DNA from 3 places in the Sphingomonas sp. S6 genome. Region 3 is predicted to be linked to each of the others. Evidence: predicted binding sites of a transcription regulator. Region 3 holds the regulator's gene; each other region holds the start of a gene.
The links. The regulator LexA, encoded in region 3, represses DNA repair genes until DNA is damaged. The targets are predictions, from matches to a motif close to GTTCCNCNCTTGTTCT.
Positions count from the first base shown of each region.

Region 1: ACGVWT_RS12010 (UvrD-helicase domain-containing protein) is a predicted target of LexA. The motif match lies at 5,706-5,721, and genes of this name have one in related genera.
Region 2: recA (recombinase RecA) is a predicted target of LexA. The motif match lies at 2,723-2,738, and genes of this name have one in related genera.

Region 1 covers NZ_JBIEOE010000006.1:175,139-181,792, forward strand. Annotated here, with positions in the region: gene bamA (outer membrane protein assembly factor BamA) at 1-176, shown strand, start outside; gene ACGVWT_RS11980 (OmpH family outer membrane protein) at 176-886, shown strand; gene fabZ (3-hydroxyacyl-ACP dehydratase FabZ) at 920-1,369, shown strand; gene rpmE (50S ribosomal protein L31) at 1,473-1,706, shown strand; gene ACGVWT_RS11995 (PilZ domain-containing protein) at 1,754-2,065, shown strand; gene ACGVWT_RS12000 (hypothetical protein) at 2,131-2,457, shown strand; gene ACGVWT_RS12005 (glycine zipper 2TM domain-containing protein) at 2,646-3,188, opposite strand; gene ACGVWT_RS12010 (UvrD-helicase domain-containing protein) at 3,417-5,702, opposite strand; gene ACGVWT_RS12015 (MFS transporter) at 5,949-6,654, shown strand, end outside.
Region 2 covers NZ_JBIEOE010000001.1:399,736-406,389, forward strand. Annotated here, with positions in the region: gene ACGVWT_RS01870 (electron transfer flavoprotein-ubiquinone oxidoreductase) at 1-77, shown strand, start outside; gene ACGVWT_RS01875 (tetratricopeptide repeat protein) at 49-1,665, shown strand; gene ACGVWT_RS01880 (4-(cytidine 5'-diphospho)-2-C-methyl-D-erythritol kinase) at 1,662-2,492, shown strand; gene recA (recombinase RecA) at 2,815-3,888, shown strand; gene ACGVWT_RS01890 (class I SAM-dependent methyltransferase) at 4,267-5,103, shown strand; gene ACGVWT_RS01895 (glutathione S-transferase family protein) at 5,100-5,729, shown strand; gene ACGVWT_RS01900 (dicarboxylate/amino acid:cation symporter) at 5,739-6,654, opposite strand, start outside.
Region 3 covers NZ_JBIEOE010000001.1:163,070-169,723, reverse strand. Annotated here, with positions in the region: gene ACGVWT_RS00850 (aminodeoxychorismate/anthranilate synthase component II) at 75-659, shown strand; gene trpD (anthranilate phosphoribosyltransferase) at 656-1,651, shown strand; gene trpC (indole-3-glycerol phosphate synthase TrpC) at 1,648-2,424, shown strand; gene moaC (cyclic pyranopterin monophosphate synthase MoaC) at 2,421-2,888, shown strand; gene ACGVWT_RS00830 (molybdopterin molybdotransferase MoeA) at 2,893-4,074, shown strand; gene lexA (transcriptional repressor LexA) at 4,133-4,825, shown strand; gene ACGVWT_RS00820 (ComEC/Rec2 family competence protein) at 5,249-6,654, opposite strand, start outside.

The sequences.
Region 1 (6,654 bases), on a different contig from region 3:
CGCCGTTCAAGGAAACCTATTACGGCAGCAGCCCGACGCCGCGCGTCAGCATCGGCATCGGCGTCAACTGGACGTCGCCGTTCGGTCCGCTGCGCATCGACCTCGCCAAGGCGCTCGTCACCCAGAAGGGCGACGATCCCAAGCTCATTACCTTCAACGTAGGGACGCAGTTCTAATGAAGACGATTACCAAGACGTGCGCCGTGGCGATCGCCTCGGCTTCGGTCGCCCTGCTCGCCGGTGGCGCCTCGGCGCAGACCGCCGGCATCGCCACCGCGCAGCCCGACGCGGCGATCTTCAGCGCGAAGGCGTTCGAAACCGCCAACACGCAGATCGGCACCACCTATAAGGCGCAGCTGGATCAGGCCGCTGCGGCGCAGAACGCGCTGAACACGAAGCTGCGTGGCATCCTCGACACCAACAAGGACGGCCAGATCAGCCAGGCGGAAGCCGCCGCGGCCGAATCGAACCCGACGGTCGCCAAGCAGGTGCGCGATGCGCAGGCCGCCGCGCAGCCGGGCATCGAAGCCGCGCAGAACCCCGCGATCAAGGCGCAGGCCTATGCGCTGGAACAGATCGTCGGCAAGTATGACCCGGCGCTGCGCGCGGTCGTGACGGCCAAGAAGATCAACCTGGTGCTGTCGCCGAACGCGATCCAGTACGCGCCGCCGGCGACCGACATCACGCGCGACATCATCGCCGAGATCGATCGCACGACGCCGACCGTCTCGATCACGCCGCCGGCCAACTGGCAGCCGCAGCAGCAGACCGTCGAGCTGCTGCAGCAGTATCGCCAGATCGTCTACGCGAACGCCCAGCGCCGTCAGCAGGCGGGCGCTCCGGCTCCGGCGGCTGCGCCGGCCGCCGGCACGCCGCAGGGCCGCTAAGGACCCGCGTCGGTGAGCGAAGACGCACAGACCATGGGGCCGCTCGATATCGGGCGGGTCATGGCGGCGCTGCCGCATCGCTACCCGATGCTGCTGGTCGATCGTGTCGAGGAGATCATCCTCGACCGGTCGATCGCGGCGATCAAGGCGGTGACGATCAACGAAGGCTTCTTCCAGGGGCATTTCCCCGGTCGTCCGATCATGCCGGGCGTGCTGATCGTCGAGGCGCTGGCGCAGGCGGCGGGCGTGCTCGCGGTCGAAAGCCTGGGCCTCGCCGGATCGGGCAAGCTCGTCTATTTCATGGCGATCGAAGGCGCGAAGTTCCGCAAGCCGGTCGAACCCGGCGTGCTGCTGCGCCTGGAGGTCGAATTTGTCCAGAAGCGGTCCAGCGTCTGCAAGTTCGCAGGTGTAGCGAAGGTCGACGGGCAAGTCGTTGCCGAGGCTAACTTTACTGCGATGATCGCCGATCCGCCCAAGGCGTAACGCGTGTGACTTTCGCTGACTTTTGACTTTTCGGCGGCGCTCCGTTACGGGCGCCGCTTCCCTTTCAGGCTGGTCGGAACCAGCCGCATACGGAGCGTGTGACGTGAAGAAAGATACCCACCCCGACTACCACATGATCAAGGTCCAGATGACGGACGGTACCGTGTTCGAAACCCGCTCCACCTGGGGCAAGGAAGGCGACACGATGCAGCTCGACATCGATCCGCTGGCGCACCCCGCCTGGACCGGTGGCCGTGGTCAGCTGCTCGACGCGGGCGGCCAGGTCGCGCGCTTCAACAAGCGCTTCGGTGGCGGTCTCACGCTCCGCAAGAACTGATTGGATCGTTGACTCGGCGTTAACCATCGACGCACTAAATTTGATCGATGTTTGCCGCCGAGTTCGAACCTGCAGAACCCAATGGCCGGCGCCGCTCCCCGCGTGCGCCGGTTTCGTTGGATGCGCATATCGGCAAGGCCGTTCGCACCTTGTGCAAGGTGGTCGATATCTCGATCCACGGCGTTCGCTTGCAGACCTATTCCGCGCTGGCCAAGGGCAGCACGATCTGGCTGACATTGCCAGAAGCGGGCACGATCGCAGCCGACGTGATGTGGTCCGATGATTATCTCGCCGGTTGCCAGTTTAAAAAGCCGTTGGAAATCGACGTTTTCGATCGATTGCTCGCGCAGAATCGCTGACTGCGCTATGACGGGCGCGTAAAGCGTCTTGCTGCGATGCAGCATCACCGATTATGGATGCGAGGATGAACCAGCCCTCTGCGCCGACCGGACCGGTGCCGACGATGTTCGAAGCCATCGTCCGCCAGATGACCGTCACCGCCACCTACAACAAGGGTGCGGTCACGATCGCCCCCCACATCCTCTACACGCGCCATGGCGAGATCTATGTCGATGCGACCACGGTCGAGCGTGACGGCAAGCCGCCGCGCGAGGAGAAACTGGGCACGTTCAAGCTTGACGGCCTTGGCGATCCGACGCTGACCGCGAACAGCTTCCGCCCGAGTGCGTTGTTTGAGCCTGAGGCGGAGAAGTATGTCGGCGTGACGCTGATGGCGGTGGAGCTGGGGTAAGGTTCGGTAAAGTTACGGGTGACGCAGACTCTCCCGTCACCCCGGACGTGTTCCGGGGTCCACCGGGCCACCCGGGGAGGGCAAGAGCCTCCGGCCTCCCCCTCGCCGCAGAGTGGACCCCGGAACGAGGCCGGGGTGACGAAGCGTGAGGGGCGGGGGCGCACGGTTGCCCGCGCGCCCCATCCTTTTTAGCGGCAGCGGACCTGCGACTGGTTCTGGTCGATCGCCTTGCCGGCGAGCGCGCCGGCTGCGCCGCCGAGCAGCGTGCCGACGATGCGGCTGCGGCCGCCGTCGATCACATTGCCCAAGATGCCGCCCGCGGCGCCGCCGATGACGAGGCCGGTCGTGCCGTCGCTGCGCTTGCAATAGTAACGGCCGTCATTGCCGGCATAGACACGCTCGTCCGCGCTGAGCACGCGCTCGCGATAATTGTCGCCGCTGCGATAATAACGCGACGGGTCGTAGCCGTTTTCGTCGCGGTCACCGGGGTAGCTGTTGTTGTTGTTGTAATAGCCCGCGGCCGGCGCTTCACGATAGCCGCCGGTGCCGGTGTAGCCGCTGCGGGCCGAGCGGTAACGGTCGACCTCTGCGCGATAGCGGGCGAGTTCGGCGTCGAAGCGCTGCTGCGCGGCGTTGAAGCGCGCCTCGTCCTGCGCCGACTGGGCGACGACCGGAGTGGCGGCGGTGAGCGCGGCGGCCGCAGCCGCGGCGATCGACAGCGATTTCAGCATGGCGATGGTCCTAAACTAGCTAGTCCGTTGATTCGGACCCGTAACGGCCATACGCGGAATGCCCCCTGCCGGTTCCTGAACGGGCGTGGTGGGGAGCGAACACCGGGTTGTTGCCGCGGAATGCGCCACGGTCGTCCGTCATTGCGAGCGCAGCGAAGCAATCCCGGGCGTCCTAGTCCGTCTCTGGAGCGCTTCGCTGCGCTCGCAATGACGGGATGGGGGCGATGTTCACCCGATCGTGACGAAGCTGTCCATCACCCGCTTGCGGCCAGCGGCTTCGAAGTCGATCTCCAGCTTGTTGCCCTCGATCTCCGCGATCGCGCCATAGCCGAATTTTTGATGGAAGACGCGCATGCCGACGCTGAGGTCGCTGCGCCCCTTGTTGCCGATGCTGACCGCACTTGCCCGGCTTTCCACGATCCGCGTCGGCTGGGTGGTGAAGCCGGAGCCGGACCCCGCTGCGCGCTGCCAGCCCGGGCCGCGACCGGTGCCCCGCGCGACATTGGCGAAGGGATCGGCGCGCTCGCTCCAATTGGCGCGCCACAGGCTTTCGCCGCCCGACATGGTGGTGTCGCTGTCGGTATGGTCGGGCGGCAATTCGCCGACGAAGCGGCTGGGGATGCTGGACGTCCACTGGCCGTAGATGCGGCGGTTGGCGGCGTGCAGAATCGTCGCGCGGCGCCGCGCGCGCGTGATCGCGACATAGGCGAGGCGGCGTTCCTCCTCCAGGCTGCGCGTGCCGCCTTCGTCGATCGCGCGTTGCGAGGGGAAGAGACCCTCTTCCCAGCCGACGAGGAACACGGTGTCGAATTCGAGCCCCTTGGCGGCGTGGATCGTCATGATCGTGACCTCGGGCGCCTGCACCGCGCCTTCCTTGTCCATCACGAGGCTGACGTGTTCGAGGAACGCGCCGAGCGATTCATATTCTTCCATCGCGCGGACGAGTTCGGACAGGTTTTCGAGCCGCCCGGATGCCTCGACCGACTTTTCGGCCTGCCACATGGCGGTATAGCCCGATTCGTCGAGCATCTGCCGCGCCAGTTCGGCATGCGGCAGGTCGCGCGCCCGGTCGCGCCAGCGGGCGATGTCGCCGACGAAATTGCCGAGCGCGCGGCGCGCCTGCGGGGTCAGTTCGTCGGTGTCGAGAATGCGCGCCGCGGCGATGGTAAGCGGCACACCTTCCGCGCGGGCAAGCTGGTGGATCTTGGCGATCGCCTTGTCGCCGAGGCCGCGCTTGGGAACGTTGACGATGCGTTCGAAGGCGAGATCGTCCGACGGCTGGTTGACGATGCGCAAATAGGCGAGCGCATCGCGGATTTCGGCGCGTTCGTAGAAGCGATAGCCGCCGACGATGCGGTACGGCATGCCGATCGAGATGAAGCGGTCTTCGAACTCGCGCGTCTGATGCTGCGCGCGGACGAGGATGGCGATATGGTCGAGGGGGGTGCCGTTACGCTGCGCGGCCTCGATCTCGTCGCTGACCCGGCGCGCTTCTTCCGGCCCGTCCCAGACGCCGAGTACGCGCACCTTTTCGCCCACGTCGAGCTCGGTCCACAGCGTCTTGCCGAGCCGCCCGCCGTTATGGGCGATCACGCCCGACGCGGCGCCGAGGATATGCGGCGTCGACCGGTAGTTCTGTTCGAGGCGGATCACCTTGGCGCCGGGAAAATCCTTCTCGAACTTAAGGATGTTTTCGACCTGCGCGCCGCGCCACGAATAGATCGACTGATCGTCGTCGCCGACGCAGGCAATATTCTTGCGCGTCTGGGCGAGCAGCCTCAGCCACAGATACTGGACGATGTTGGTGTCCTGATATTCGTCCACCATGATGTATTTGAAGCGCTCCTGATAGGTGCGCAGCACATCGGCATGGGTCTTCAGGATGGTGAGCATGTGGAGCAGCAGGTCGCCGAAGTCGCAGGCGTTCACGCTGCGCAGCCGCGCCTGATATTGCGCGTACAGCTCGCCGCCGCGCCCGTTGGCGTAGCGTTCGCTTTCGCCGGCATCGATATCGGCGGGGATGAGGCCCCGGTTCTTCCAATCATCGATCAGGCCGGCGAGGCTGCGCGCGGGGAAGCGCTTTTCGTCGATGTCGGCAGCGACGATCAGTTGCTTGAGCAGACGCAGCTGGTCGTCGGTGTCGAGGATGGTGAAGTTCGACTGCAGCCCGACCAGCTCGGCATGGCGGCGGAGCATCTTGGCGCCGATCGCATGGAAGGTGCCGAGCCACGGCATGCCCTCCACCGCGTCGCCCACCATCCGGCCGACGCGCTCGCGCATCTCGCGCGCGGCCTTGTTGGTGAAGGTGACGGCGAGGATTTCGGAGGGCCACGCCTTGCGCGTCCACAGCAGATGCGCGAGCCGCGCGGTCAGCGCGGCGGTCTTGCCCGTACCCGCGCCGGCCAGCATCAGCACCGGGCCTTCGGTGGTGAGCACCGCATCGCGCTGCGGCGGGTTCAACCCCTTCAGATACGGCGGATCCTGCAGGGCGGCGGGGGAGGCGGTGTCGGTCACCGGCGAACAGGTAGGGAACGGCGCTTGGCTCGGCAAGCTGCGAGCGCGGGAAGCCCGGAAAAATCGGGGCAGCCACCGGTGCGGCCGCCCCGTAGTTCAGGGAGCATCGGGCGACAGAAAGCCGACCGATACATCGCGACCCACAGGGGGAGGGGAGCCGCGGTGGCATCCCGCTAGCGGCGGAATGTTGCGAAGGGATGGCAACTTTGTTGCCAGATGCCTTTATTTGGGGGTTAGAAGGGCGGCATGAGTCAAGCCCCTGCCGCCGAAGTCCCGGACGCCGCCGTCACGCCAGCCTCGCCGCGCCGGATTTTGACCGCGAGCCTCGTCGGTACGGCGGTCGAATTCTACGATTTCTACATTTACGCCACCGCCGCGGCGCTGGTGTTTCCGGCGCTGTTCTTTCCGGGGGAGAGTGCGTCGGCGCGGCAGATGATGAGCTTCGCGAGTTTTGCCGTGGCCTTCTTCGCCCGGCCGATCGGCGCGGCGGTGTTCGGGCATTTCGGCGACCGGATCGGCCGCAAGTCTACCCTGGTCGCCAGCCTGTTGCTGATGGGCGGATCGACGGTCGCGATCGCCTTCCTGCCGACCTATCAGCGCTTCGGTCTCGTCGCGCCGCTGCTGTTGTGCCTGATGCGATTGGGGCAGGGGCTGGGGCTGGGCGGCGAATGGGGCGGCGCGGCGCTGCTCGCTGTCGAGAATGCGCCGCCGCATCGGCGCAATACGTGGGGCATGTTTCCGCCGCTGGGGGCGCCGGTGGGGTTCATCCTGGCGAATGGGCTGTTCCTGCTGCTGGGGCTGACGCTGAGCGACGATCAGTTTCGTGCCTGGGGGTGGCGCCTGCCGTTCCTGCTCAGCGTGGTGCTGGTAGCGCTCGGCCTGTGGATCCGGCTCAAGCTGACCGAGACGCCCGCTTTCGTCGAAGCGGCTAAGGCGGAGGCGCTGCCCAAGG
Region 2 (6,654 bases), 240 kb from region 3:
ACATCAAGGACCCCACGCAGAACATCAACTGGGTGGTGCCGGAGGGCGGTGGAGGCCCCAATTATCCCAATATGTAAGCGTCTGATCTTCGCATCGGTTCTGAGCATCGCGGCCGCCGCGCCCGCTCAGGCCGATGCGGCTCGCCGCACCGATCCGGTCGCGGACTATATGCAGGCCCGCGTCGCCGATGCGGACGGCGACGTCGCCACCGCCATCGCCGGTTACGCCCGCGCGCTCGCCGCCCGGCCCGGCGATGCTACGGTGGCGTTGCGTGCCTACCGCCAGGCGCTCGCCGCGGGCGACATCCCGCTCGCCACCCGCGCCGCCGCGGTGCTGCGCGACCAGCCTGGCGCGCCTGCCGACCTCGCGCTGCTTCCCCTCGCGCTCGCCGCCGCCCGCAACGATGCGGCAGGGGCCGAGGCCGCGACGCAAACGCTGGCGCGCACACCGCTCGCCGTCATGGTGCCCTCGCTGCGCGCCTGGATCGCTTATGCCGCCGGCCGCGATCCCGCCCCCGCCATAACCAGCGCCGGGAAAGACCCCGTCACCCAGCGCCTCGCCGCCGAAACCGCGGCGCTGCTCCAGATCGCCCGCGGCGACACGGGGCAGGGGCTGAAGACCGTGCAGGCCCTCCGCGAAACCGGTTCGCCCGTCGACCTGCGCCTGTCCGCCGCGCAATTGCTGTTCGGCACCGGCCATGCCGACGAGGCGCGCGCACTGCTCGCCGGCAACGACCCCGCGCTCGCCGCGCTCCGTCAGGGTGCCGCCGCCAAGCCGACACTCGCCTATGGCGTTTCGCGCCTGCTCGCCCGCGTCGCCGGCGACCTCGTCGACCAGGACGTCGCGCCGCTCTCGATCGCGCTCACCCGCACCGCGCTCATCGCGTCGCCCGCCAACGATCGCGCCCGCCTGCTGCTCGCCCAGGCGCTCGCGGGGGAGGATGCGACCGATCAGGCGCTCGCGACGCTCGACGCCGTGCCGGCGTCCAGCCCGTTCGCGTCCACCGCCGTCGCCGCGCGCATATCGATCCTCGCCCGCGCCGATCGCACCGCCGACGCCCTCGCACTCGCCCGCCGCGACGCCGAACGCGCCGACGCCGGCCCCGCCGCATGGCAGCTCTACGCCGATCAGCTCAGCACCGCCGGCAATTATGCCGAAGCCGCCCGTTGGTATCGCCGCATCGCCGAGGCGCAGCCCACCGCGTGGAACGCCTGGCTGCAATATGGCGGTGCGCTGGAGCAGGCGGGCGACTGGCCCGCCGCCCGCGCGGCGCTGCAAAAGGCGGTGGCGCTCGCCCCCGCCGAGCCGCTCGCGCTCAACTACCTCGGCTATGCGCAAGCCGAACGCCGCGTCGACGTTCCCGCGTCGATCGCGATGCTGGAGCGCGCACACGCCGCCAAGCCCGACGACGCCTCGATCGCCGATTCGCTCGGCTGGGCGCTGTTCGTCAACGGCGACACCACGCGCGCGCTGCCGCTGATCGAGCGCGCCGCCGAGGCGGAACCCACCAATGCCGAAATCGCCGAACATCTCGGCGACGTCTATTGGGCGCTGGGCCGCCGTTACGAAGCCCGCTACGCGTGGCGCGCCGCGGCGCTGACCGCCCCGGCCCAGGATGCCGCGGCGCTTGCCGCCCGGATTGCACAAGGCCCGCCCGCCCGATGATCGTCGAAGCCGCCCCCGCTAAGATCAACCTCGCGCTCCACGTCCGCCACCGCCGGCCGGACGGCTATCACGAGCTCGAAACGCTGTTCGCCTTCGCGGCCGACGGCGACACGGTGACGGTCGTGCCCGCCGACACTGACAGCTTCGCCATCACCGGCCCGTTTGCCGCGGCACTCGAGACGGCCTCCGGCCCGAACCTCGTGCAAAAGGCCGCCAGCGCTTTCCGCGACACGTTCGGCATCGCCCGGCATCACGCGATCACGCTCGACAAGCATCTCCCCATCGCCTCAGGGATAGGCGGCGGTTCGGCCGACGCCGCCGCGACGCTACGCGCGCTCGCCCGCTTGCACGCTATCGCGCCGGGAGACCCGCGTCTGTTCGTCCTCGCCGAAACGCTCGGCGCCGATGTGCCCGCCTGCCTCGACGGCCGCACCACCTTGGGCACCGGCAAGGGCGAGGCGTTGGTCCCCATCACCGGCCTCACCGGCACGCCGTTGCTCCTCGTCAACCCCGGCGTCGCGGTCAGCACCGCTGCCGTCTTCGCCCGCTGGGACGGCACCGACCGCGGCGGCATAGCCGGAGAGGGTGCCCTCTTCACCCGCGCCATCGCCGGCCGCAACGACCTGCAACCCGCCGCGCTCGCACTCGCCCCCGTCATCGCCGACGTCCTGTCGCTCCTCGAACTGGCAGAGGGCGTCCGCCTGGCGCGCATGTCCGGCAGCGGCGCCACCTGTTTCGCTCTGTTCGCGGACGGGGGTACGAGAGACACGGCTCGTGACGCAGCCGCGGCCAAGGGCTGGTGGACCCTAGCCACGACCCTGACGTAAAGGCCTAGCCCTCCCGTTCCCCAACCGTCATCCCAGTGCAGGCTGGGATCTTATAGTTGCAGCGCACCACCAGCGCCGAGAAAGACCCCAGCCCGCGCTGAGGTGACGCCCAAGGCCCCAAACAGCCGCTGCACACGCGCAACCCCTCCGCGCCCCCAGCGCCTCCGCGCTTCGCGCCTTCGCGTCTTCGCGCGCACCATATCCCACCAACCCCATGGCCAAAAACCAAAGTTCCCCTCTTGTTCTCATGGAACAAACATCGTACATACAGAACAGACGCGTTGCTCATGCCGCGCGCTTGCTCTAGCGAGGAACCCTCCCGATGGCCGCCAATCTGAAAGTGATCGACACCGGCATGGCAACCGCAAACGCAGACCGTCAAAAGGCGCTCGACGCCGCCCTCGCGCAGATCGACCGCGCCTTCGGCAAGGGCAGCGCGATGAAGCTCGGTCAGAAGGAAACGATGCAGGTCGAGGCGATCTCGACCGGCAGCCTCGGCCTCGACATCGCGCTCGGCGTCGGCGGTCTGCCGCGTGGCCGCGTGATCGAGGTCTATGGCCCTGAATCGTCGGGCAAGACCACGCTCGCGCTGCATGTCATCGCCGAAGCGCAGAAGAACGGCGGCACCGCCGCCTTCGTCGACGCCGAACATGCGCTCGATCCCGTCTATGCTAAGAAGCTGGGCGTCAACATCGACGAACTGATCGTGTCGCAGCCCGATACCGGCGAACAGGCGCTCGAAATCACCGACACGCTCGTCCGCTCGAACGCGATCGACGTGCTGGTGGTCGATTCGGTCGCCGCGCTTGTCCCCCGTGCCGAAATCGAGGGCGAGATGGGCGACAGCCACGTCGGCCTTCAGGCCCGCCTGATGTCGCAGTCGCTGCGCAAGCTCACCGGCTCGATCAGCCGCTCGCGCTGCATGGTGATCTTCATCAACCAGCTGCGCATGAAGATCGGCGTGATGTACGGCAACCCGGAAACGACGACGGGCGGCAACGCGCTGAAGTTCTACGCCTCCGTCCGCCTCGACATCCGCCGCACCGGCGCGATCAAGGATCGCGAGGAAGTCACCGGCAACACCACGCGTGTGAAGGTGGTAAAGAACAAGGTCGCACCGCCGTTCAAGCAGGTCGAATTCGACATCATGTACGGCGAGGGCATTTCGAAGATCGGCGAGATCCTCGACCTCGGCGTCAAGGCGGGCCTCGTCGAAAAGTCGGGCAGCTGGTTCTCCTACGATTCGGTGCGGATCGGGCAGGGGCGTGAGAACGCCAAGAACTATTTGCGCGAAAACCCCGAGATGGCCGACCGCCTCGAAAAGGCGATCCGCCAGCGCACCGAAAAGGTCGCCGAGGAAATGATGGCCGGACCGGAAGCCGACGACGATCTGTGATCGCCGCGCCATCCGATCGGATGCTACGGGGGGGCTCGCCGGCAACGGCGGGCCCCTTTCGCATGGGATACTCCGGACGATGACGTATCCTCCACTTCGTCCACTTCCACGCTCGTTTTGGCGGAAAATGGGTTGGGGGCGTAATCCGTATAGCCCCTCACGCCTCGCCCGCAGCCGGATGAGCGGGGCAGGTGTCGTTCCTGCCCGATCCACACTCACCACGTCACCCTGGACGTGTTCCGGGGTCCACCGTGCGGCACGGGCACAGTTGAAGACTCAAGCCTCGCCCCCGCGGCTGAGTGGACCCCGGAACACGTCCGGGGTGACGCAGAGCAAGGGGCAGACGTGCGCCCACCCCACCAAGACCGGACCCACCCCATGACCTCCGCCACCGACTGGACCGGCCGCGTCGGCCGCACCTGGGCCGCCGAATGGCAGCGCACCGACCGCTCCTTCGCCAACCTGTCGCCGCATCTCGACGCCGCGATCCGCACCGCCGCCCCCGCCGGCCCCTTCCACGCGATCGACATCGGCTGCGGCGCCGGCGCCACCAGCCTCGCACTCGCCGACGCGCGTCCCGACGCCACCGTCACCGGCCTGGACCTGTCCGCCGATCTGATCCGGACGGCGCACACCCGCGCCGGCGACCGCGGCACCGTCACCTTCCACGCCGGCGACGCCGTTGCGATGGTCCTGCAACTCCCACCCGCCGACCTCATCGTCTCGCGCCACGGCGTCATGTTCTTCGCCGACCCCATCGCCGCCTTCACGGCGCTGCGCACCGCGGCCAATTCAGGCGCCCGCCTCGTCTTCTCCTGCTTCCGCGATCGCCGCGACAATGTCTGGGCATCCGATTTGATCGAGCAGGTCACCGGCACCCGCCCAGAGGTCGCCCCCGGCTACGCCCCCGGACCCTTCGGGTTTGCCGACCAGGCGGCCACCGCCACGATCCTAGAATCGGCAGGCTGGACGGTCGACAGCGCCACCCGCATCGATTTCGCCTATGTCGCCGGGGCCGGCCCCGATCCGGTCGCCGATGCCGCCGATTTCTTCCACCACATCGGCCCGCTCGCCTCGGCGCTCAAGGACGCCGCCGATCCGTCGCTCGACGACCGGCTCAAATCGGCATTGAAGCGTTATGCAGCCGACGGCATCGTCGCGCTCCCGGCCTCCGCCTGGATCTGGCGCGCGACCGCAACAGGGGAACAGCCATGATCATCGTCCACCATCTCGAAAACAGCCGATCGCAGCGCGTGCTGTGGATGCTCGAGGAGCTGGGCCTGCCCTATCAGGTCAAGCGCTACGAGCGGAACAAGAAGACGATGCTCGCGCCGCCCGAGCTGAAGCAGGTCCACCCCTTGGGCAAATCGCCGGTGATCGAGGATACCGACGGCGGCCACGTCATCGCCGAAACCGGTGCGATCGTCGAATATCTGGTCGAGAAGGCCGATGGCCGCCTGGGCGCGCCCGCGCACCGCGACTCGGCGCTCCGCTACCGCTTCTGGCTGCATTATGCCGAAGGCTCGCTAATGCCGCCGCTGTTGCTGAAGCTGGTGCTCAGCCGCGTGCCGCTGATGGGCAAGGCCGCGGTGAAGCGCATTCAGCCGATGATCGACGTCCATCTCGACTATGTCGAATCGGAGCTGAAGCAGCGCCCATGGTTCGCCGGCGACGCGATGACGGCCGCCGACATCATGATGAGCTTCCCGTTGGAAGCCGCGCGCAGCCGCGCCGGCCTGGACGCCTCCCGCCCGGCGACGATCGCCTGGCTCGAAAAGGTCCACGCCCGCCCGGCGTACCAGGCGGCGCTCGCGAAGGGAGGCGCTTACGCTTACGCCTGACCCCGATGCTTAGTGCCTGAAGCTGGTGGCCGGCGGCAACGCCGGCCCCTCGGTCACCGCAGGGTCGATCTCGGCGGGTTCGCGCGGATCGAAGCCGCCCTCCCATTTCGCGACGACCGACGCCGCCACCGCATTGCCGATCACGTTGGTCGCGGTACGCCCCATGTCGAGGAAATGGTCGATGGCCAGGATCAGCAGCAGCCCCGCCTCCGGAATGTCGAACACCGGCAGCACCGCGGCGATCACCACCAGGCTGGCGCGGGGCACCCCGGCGATCCCCTTGGACGAGATCATCAGGAACAGCAGCATCGCCACCTGCGTCCCCAGTGGCATGTCGATGCCATAGGCCTGGGCGATGAACAGCGACGCGAACGTCATGTAGATCATCGAACCGTCGAGGTTGAACGAATAGCCCAGGGGAAGGACGAAACTCGCGATCCGCGGCGGCACCCCGAACTTGTCGAGTGCCTCCAGCATCCGCGGATAGGCGGCTTCCGACGACGCCGTGGTGAAGGCGACGAGCAGCGGCTCGCGAACGTAGCGGATCAGGTCCTTGATCCGCGGCCCGATGACGAGGAACCCGACGCCGAGCAGCACTGCCCACAGGCACAGGAGCGCGAAATAGAAACTGCCCATGAAGAAGGCGAGCTGCCCGATCACCCCCGCACCGCGCTCGGCGAGTGTGGCGGTCACGGCGCAGAACACCGCCACCGGCGCCACGCGCATCACATAGTCGGTGATCCGCAGCATGACGGCGACGAGGCCGTCGACCGCCCGCACAAGCGGCGCACCGCGCTCGCCGACCGCGGTCAGCGCGACGCCGACGAAGATCGAAAAGACGACGATCTGCAGGATTTCGTTGGTCGCCATCGCCTCGATCATCGAGGCGGGGACGATATGCGTGATGAACTTGTCGAGGCTGAAT
Region 3 (6,654 bases):
ATTGCTACAGGATTGCCGCGACGCAAGAGGGTGCGACAGGTTGCACGCCCGCGCTCTTCGGCTATGGCGGCGCGATGATCCTCGTCGTCGACAATTACGACAGCTTCACCTGGAACCTCGTCCACTACCTCATGGAGCTGGGCAGCGAGGTCGAGGTGGTGCGCAACGACGCCATTTCGGCGGGGCAGGCGCTGTCGTCGGGCGCCAGCGCCTTCCTCATCTCGCCCGGCCCGTGCACCCCGACCGAGGCGGGCGTCAGCCTCGATCTCGTTGCGGCGGCCGCGGATGCCGGGCGTCCGCTGCTGGGCGTGTGCCTGGGCCATCAGGCGATCGGCCAGCATTTCGGTGGCAAGGTGGAGCGCGGCGGGCTGATGCACGGCAAGACCTCTGCGGTCGAACATGACGGCACCGGCCTGTTCGAAGGGCTGCCCTCGCCCTTCATGGCGACACGCTATCACAGCCTGATCGTCAACGACGTGGCCTCGCCCCTGGTCGTCAACGCGCGCACCCAGGATGGCATCGTCATGGGCTTCCGCCACGAACGCCTGCCGATCCATGGCGTGCAATTCCACCCGGAAAGCATCGCGACCGAACACGGCCATGCCATGCTCGCCAACTTTCTGACGATCGCCGGCATTCCGGTGCGCGAGCGCCCGTGACCAGCGTCGTCTTGCTTCCCGATCCATCCTCGCCACTGTCGCGCGAAAGCGCGGCGCAGGCGTTTGCGGATATCCTCGATGCCCGCGTCTCGGCAGAGGCAATCGGCGACTTCCTGCTGGCTCTGTCCGATCGCGGCGAAACCAGCATCGAAATCGCCGAGGCCGCCCGCGCGCTGCGGGCCCGCCTGATCCCGATCGCCGCACCCGACGGCGCGATCGACGTCTGCGGCACGGGCGGCGACGGGCATCATACGCTCAACGTCTCGACCGCGGTCGCGCTGGTCGTCGCGGCTTGCGGCGTGCCGGTCGCCAAGCACGGCAACCGTGCCGCCTCCTCGAAAGCCGGTGCTGCCGACACGTTGGAGGCGCTCGGCCTCGACATGGAGATCGCCGGCGCGACGGCGGAGGCGAGCCTCGCCGATATCGGCATCGCCTTCCTGTTCGCCGCCAACCACCATCCGGCGATGGCACGGATCACGCCGATCCGTCGCCGCATCGGCAAACGCACGATCTTCAACCTGATGGGGCCCCTCGCCAATCCGGCGCGCGTGTCGCACCAGCTGATCGGCATCGCCCGCCCCGATTACGCCGGTCTCTATGCCGAGGCGCTGGAACAGCTCGGCACCGCACGGGCCGCGGTGATTTCGGGCGAAGAGGGCCTCGACGAACTCTCCACCGCCGGCCCCAGCCTCGCGGTGAATGTCGGCAGCGCGGCGCTGCCATCGCGCATCACGCCGGAAGACGCCGGCCTGCCCCGCCACCCGCTCGCCGCCATCCGCGGCGGCGATCCGGCCTATAATGCCGCCGCGCTGCGCCGCCTGCTCGATGGAGAGGCGGGCGCCTATCGCGACGCCGTGCTGCTCAATGCGGCGGCGGCGCTTGTCGTCGCCGACCATGCACCCAATCTCACTGCGGGCGCACAGGCCGCCGCCGAAGCGCTCGACGCCGGCCGCGCCGCCGCGCTCCTCGACCGCTGGATCGCCTACCGATGACCATTCTGTCCCGCATTATCGAAACCAAGCGCGCAGAGGTTGCCGCGCGCAAGGCGACGATCAGCCTCGCCGATCTCGATGCGCGCATCGCCGCGGTGACGAAGCCGCGCGGTTTCCGCGCCGCGCTCGACGCGAAATCCGGCCATGCGCTTATCACCGAAATCAAGAAGGCCAGCCCATCCAAGGGGCTGATCCGCGCCGAGTTCGATCCGCCCGCCCATGCGCGCGCCTATCAGGCGGGTGGCGCGGCCTGCCTGTCGGTCCTCACCGACGAACAATGGTTCCAGGGCAGCGACGACTATCTGATTGCCGCCCGTGCCGCCTGCGACCTGCCCGTGATTCGCAAGGATTTCATGGTCGATCCCTGGCAGGCGACCGAAAGCCGCTCGATCGGCGCCGACGCCATCCTCATCATCGTCTCTGCGCTGGACGACAATCAGATGGCGGAAATCGAGGCCTCGGCGCTCGATTGCGGCATGGACGTGCTGGTCGAGGTGCATGACGAATCCGAACTGGAACGTGCGCTTCGCCTCAAGTCGCGGTTGATCGGCGTCAACAACCGCAATCTACACGATTTTTCGGTCAACTTCGCCCGCACGTACGAGCTGGTCGGCAAGGCGCCCAAGGGCTGCACCTTCGTCGCCGAAAGCGGCCTCGAAACCCGCGCCGACCTCGACGCGATGGCGCAGCACGGCGTGCGCTGCTTCCTGATCGGCGAGGCGCTGATGCGCGCCGACGACGTCGAGGCCGCGACGCGGGCACTGGTCGGGTGAGTCGCCTCACCCATCTCGACGCAGACGGCGCCGCGCATATGGTCGACGTCGGCGACAAAGCGGTGACGCAGCGTCGCGCGGTCGCGACCGGCCGCATCGCCATCGCCTCCGACGCCCTCGCCGCGATCCGCGACGGCGCCGCGAAGAAGGGCGACGTGCTCGCCGTTGCCCGCGTCGCCGGGATCATGGCGGCAAAGAAGACTGCGGACCTCATCCCGCTCTGCCACCCCTTGCCGCTGACCCGTGTCACGCTCGACCTGACGCTCGACGATGCCGGCATCACCGCCACCGCGCTGACTGCCACCGACGGCAAGACCGGCGTCGAGATGGAGGCGCTGACCGCCGTCTCGGTCGCGCTGCTCACCATCTACGACATGGCGAAGGCGATGGACCGCGCGATGACGATCTCCGACATCCGACTGCTCGAAAAGGCCGGCGGCGCCTCCGGCGACTGGCGCGCCTGACGCCATGGCGCTGCTGCCGATCGACGAAGCCCAGGCGCGCCTGTTCGCGCGCGCAGCGCCGGTCGAGACCGAAACCGTGCCGCTCGCCGCCGCCGCCGGCCGCTGGGCGGCGGACGACATCGCCGCCCGCCGCACCCAGCCCGCCAGTGATTTGTCGGCGATGGACGGCTATGCGATCCGCTTCGCCGACCTGCCCGGCCCGTGGACGCTGGTCGGCGAAAGCGCCGCCGGCCGGCCCTTTGCCGGCACCGTCGGCGCTGGCGAGACCGCGCGTATCTTCACCGGTGCCGCACTCCCCGACGGCGCCGACACGGTCATGATCCAGGAGGAGGTCGCGGCCTCCGGCACCACGATCCACCTGACCGGCGAAGGTCCAGCGACACTCGGCCGCAACACCCGCCGCCGCGGCCTCGACTTTCACGCCGGCGATCGCCTGATCGCGCGCGGCGAGCGGCTGACGCCCGCGCGCATCGCCGTCGCCGCGACGGGCGGCATCGGCACGATCGCGGTCCACCGCCGGGTGCGCATCGCCATCTGCGCCACGGGCGACGAATTGGTCGATCCGGGCACCGGCGGCGACCCGAGCGCGCTGCCCGAATCGAACCGGGCGATGCTGGCGGCCCTGCTCGCCGATCTGCCGGTCGAGCTGATCGACCTCGGCATCCTGCCCGATGACCTCGATCGCCTGCGCGAAGCCTTCGCCCGCGTCGACGCAGACCTGCTCGTCACCACCGGCGGCGCGTCGGTGGGCGACCACGACCTCGTGCGGCCGGCGCTGGAGGCGGCGAGCGGCGTCATCGATTTCTGGCGGATCGCGCTGCGGCCGGGCAAGCCGATGATGGCGGGACGGCGCGGCGCGATGCAGGTGCTCGGCTTGCCGGGCAATCCGGTATCCGCCTTCGTCACCGCCATACTCTTCGTCAAACCGTTGATCGCGCACCTTTCTGGTGCCGCGGACCCGCTGCCGCGCAGCACGATGGCGATCCTGGGCGAAGACCTGCCCGCCAATGGCGCGCGCACCGATTATCTGCGCGCGGAACTGCGCGACGGCCGCGCCTATGCCTCGACCATTCAGGACAGTTCGATGCTGCTGACGCTGGCGCGCTCACACTGCCTGATCGTGCGACCGATCGATGCCCCCGCGGCGCGCGCGGGCGACTCGGCGGAAATCCTCGTCATCGCTTGACGCCCCACGAATTGTTCCCTAGAAGTTCCGCGTCTGTTCTGACGGGGAAGGACCGCTTATGCTCACGCGCAAGCAGCACGAGCTTGTATGCTTCATCAACGACCGGCTCGAGGAGACGGGCATCTCGCCGTCGTTCGAGGAGATGAAGGACGCGCTCGACCTCAAGTCCAAGTCCGGCGTCCACCGCCTGATCAGCGCGCTGGAGGAGCGCAACTTCATCCGCCGCCTGCCCAACCGTGCTCGTGCGCTCGAAGTGCTGCGCATGCCGGAACGCTCCGAACGCAAGGCGCCCGAAACGCCCGCGCTCGCGGCGCCGCCGAGCGCTCCGGCCACGGGCAATGTGCGTCCCGCCCCCTCGCCAGCAAATGACGTCGTCGAAATCCCGCTGCACGGCCGGATCGCCGCCGGCGTGCCGATCGAGGCGTTCGAAGGCAGCTCGATGCTCGCCGTCCCCGCGGCGTTGCTCGGCACCGGCGAACATTATGCGCTCGAGGTCTCCGGCGATTCGATGGTCGAGGCCGGCATTCTCGACGGCGATTACGCGCTGATCCGCCGCACCGACATCGCCCGCGATGGCGAGATCGTCGTTGCGTTGATCGAGGACAGCGAGGCGACGCTCAAATATTTTCGTCGCGAAGGCGCGATGATCCGGCTCGATCCCGCCAACCGGGCCTATGAACCCCAGCGCTACGTCCCCTCGCACGTCCGCGTGCAGGGCAAGCTGTCGGGCATCCTTCGCCGCTACGACTGATGCAAGGCCGCCGCGGCGACGGGGCGTACGACCCTGTCGTTCGTGTGACTTTTGTGACTTTCAAACGGCCCCTTCGACGTCCCGTTGAGGGGGGCGTATCAGGATTTTAGATTCTTTGCCCGCAGGTTAGGACGGTAACGCCAGCCGTCTCTGGAGTTTGATCCATCGCCGTTGAACCAGGCGTCATCCCAGCGAAGGCTGGGATCTTCCGATGATAGCGGGCGACAGGAGCCGCAAGAGGCCCCATCTTTCGCTGGGGCGACGGCTCTGTGGAAATGGGTCAGGCTCTAAGGCGGTATGACATCAGGTTGATCAAGTGGCATCATCGCGAGCGGAGCGAAGCAAGGGGCGGCTCAGCGTTGGGCCCTCCTACTACAGAGCGGCATGCCCGTCGCGAGGGATCAGCGCGCCGGCATGGCGTGATCAGAACGGGATCGCCGGCGTGGTGCCCTCCGTCCTCGGCGGCGCCACCTTTGCCCCGACCAGCCACGGATGCCGATCCCCGGGGTGCATCACCGTGCGCACCCGCCCGCTCGCCAGGGTCAGCATGACGCCACCGGTCCGTCGCAACACTGGCGCATCAAGCCGCAGCCAGCGCGGCCGGCACGCACGCGGCAGGCGCCGGTCGCTCACCACCACATCCGCCGCCTGACAGGCTACAACCAGGTCCTTCCACGCAAGTTGGTAACCGCTGCGGGTCGCCAGCACCCGAAACCGGCGCCCCTGCCCGTCGATCGTCGCCACGCACGCATCGCGGCTGCACCGGGCCTCCGGCAGATCGTCGAGCAGCCATGGCTCGCCATCGGTCCCGCCATTTTCGGCGAGCATCGCCCGCGTATAGTCCCCGGCACGATCGCGCAGCAGCGCCAGCCGACCGCCCACCCGGATCGCCATATGTCGCCCGTCCCCCGTCACCAGTAGGTCGGGTGGCGGGGTCGACGCCGCCCAGACGGCGCCGACGACGATCGGCAGCACGCCGACCCAGCGCACCCGCGTATTCCACAGCGCCAGCCAGAGCCCACCGGCGATCATCGCCAGAAACGCCCCCATTGGCATCGACGGCACCGCCAGCGACGCGCCCGGCGCATCCGCCACGACATGCGCCAGCCACAGCAGCGCCCGCAACGGCCCGTCGGTCAGCCACCACAAAGGCCCGCCCAGCCCGATCGTGTCGAGCAGCAACGCGCCCGCCTCCAGCGGCATGACGACGAACGTCGTCAGCGGAATGGCGATGATATTGGCGGCAGCCCCGTACAGGCCCGCCTTATGGAAGTGATAGACCGCGATCGGCATCAGCGCCGCCTCGACCACCACGCCCGTCAGCAGCAGCGACCCGAGCCCGCGCAGCAAACGCCGCGTGCGCGACTCCTCGCGCGGCTCGAACCATCCGCGCACCCGCGGATGCTCATGGAGCGCAACGATCGCCACGATCGCGGCGAACGACAGCTGGAAGCTCGGCCCCACCAGCGCTTCCGGCCGCACGGCCAGCACGACCATCGCACCTGCCGCAACCAGCCGCAGCGTCATCGCCTCCCGCCCCATCGCCAGCGCCGCCAGCACCAGTAGCGCGGCGACGCACGACCGGATCGTGGGAACCTGAGATCCGGTGAGCAACGTATAGCTGATGGCAGCCAGCGCCCCCATCCCCGCGGCGACCAACGGCAACCGAACGCGAATGGCGAGCCACGACCACAGCGCCAGCAGCCGCAACGTCAAGACCATCGTCGCCGCCACCGCCGCGGTGATGTGCAGCCCGCTGACCGACAGCAGATGCGCGAGTCCCGCACGCCGCATCGCCTCCGCATCGCGCTCGCTGATCGCCCCCTCGT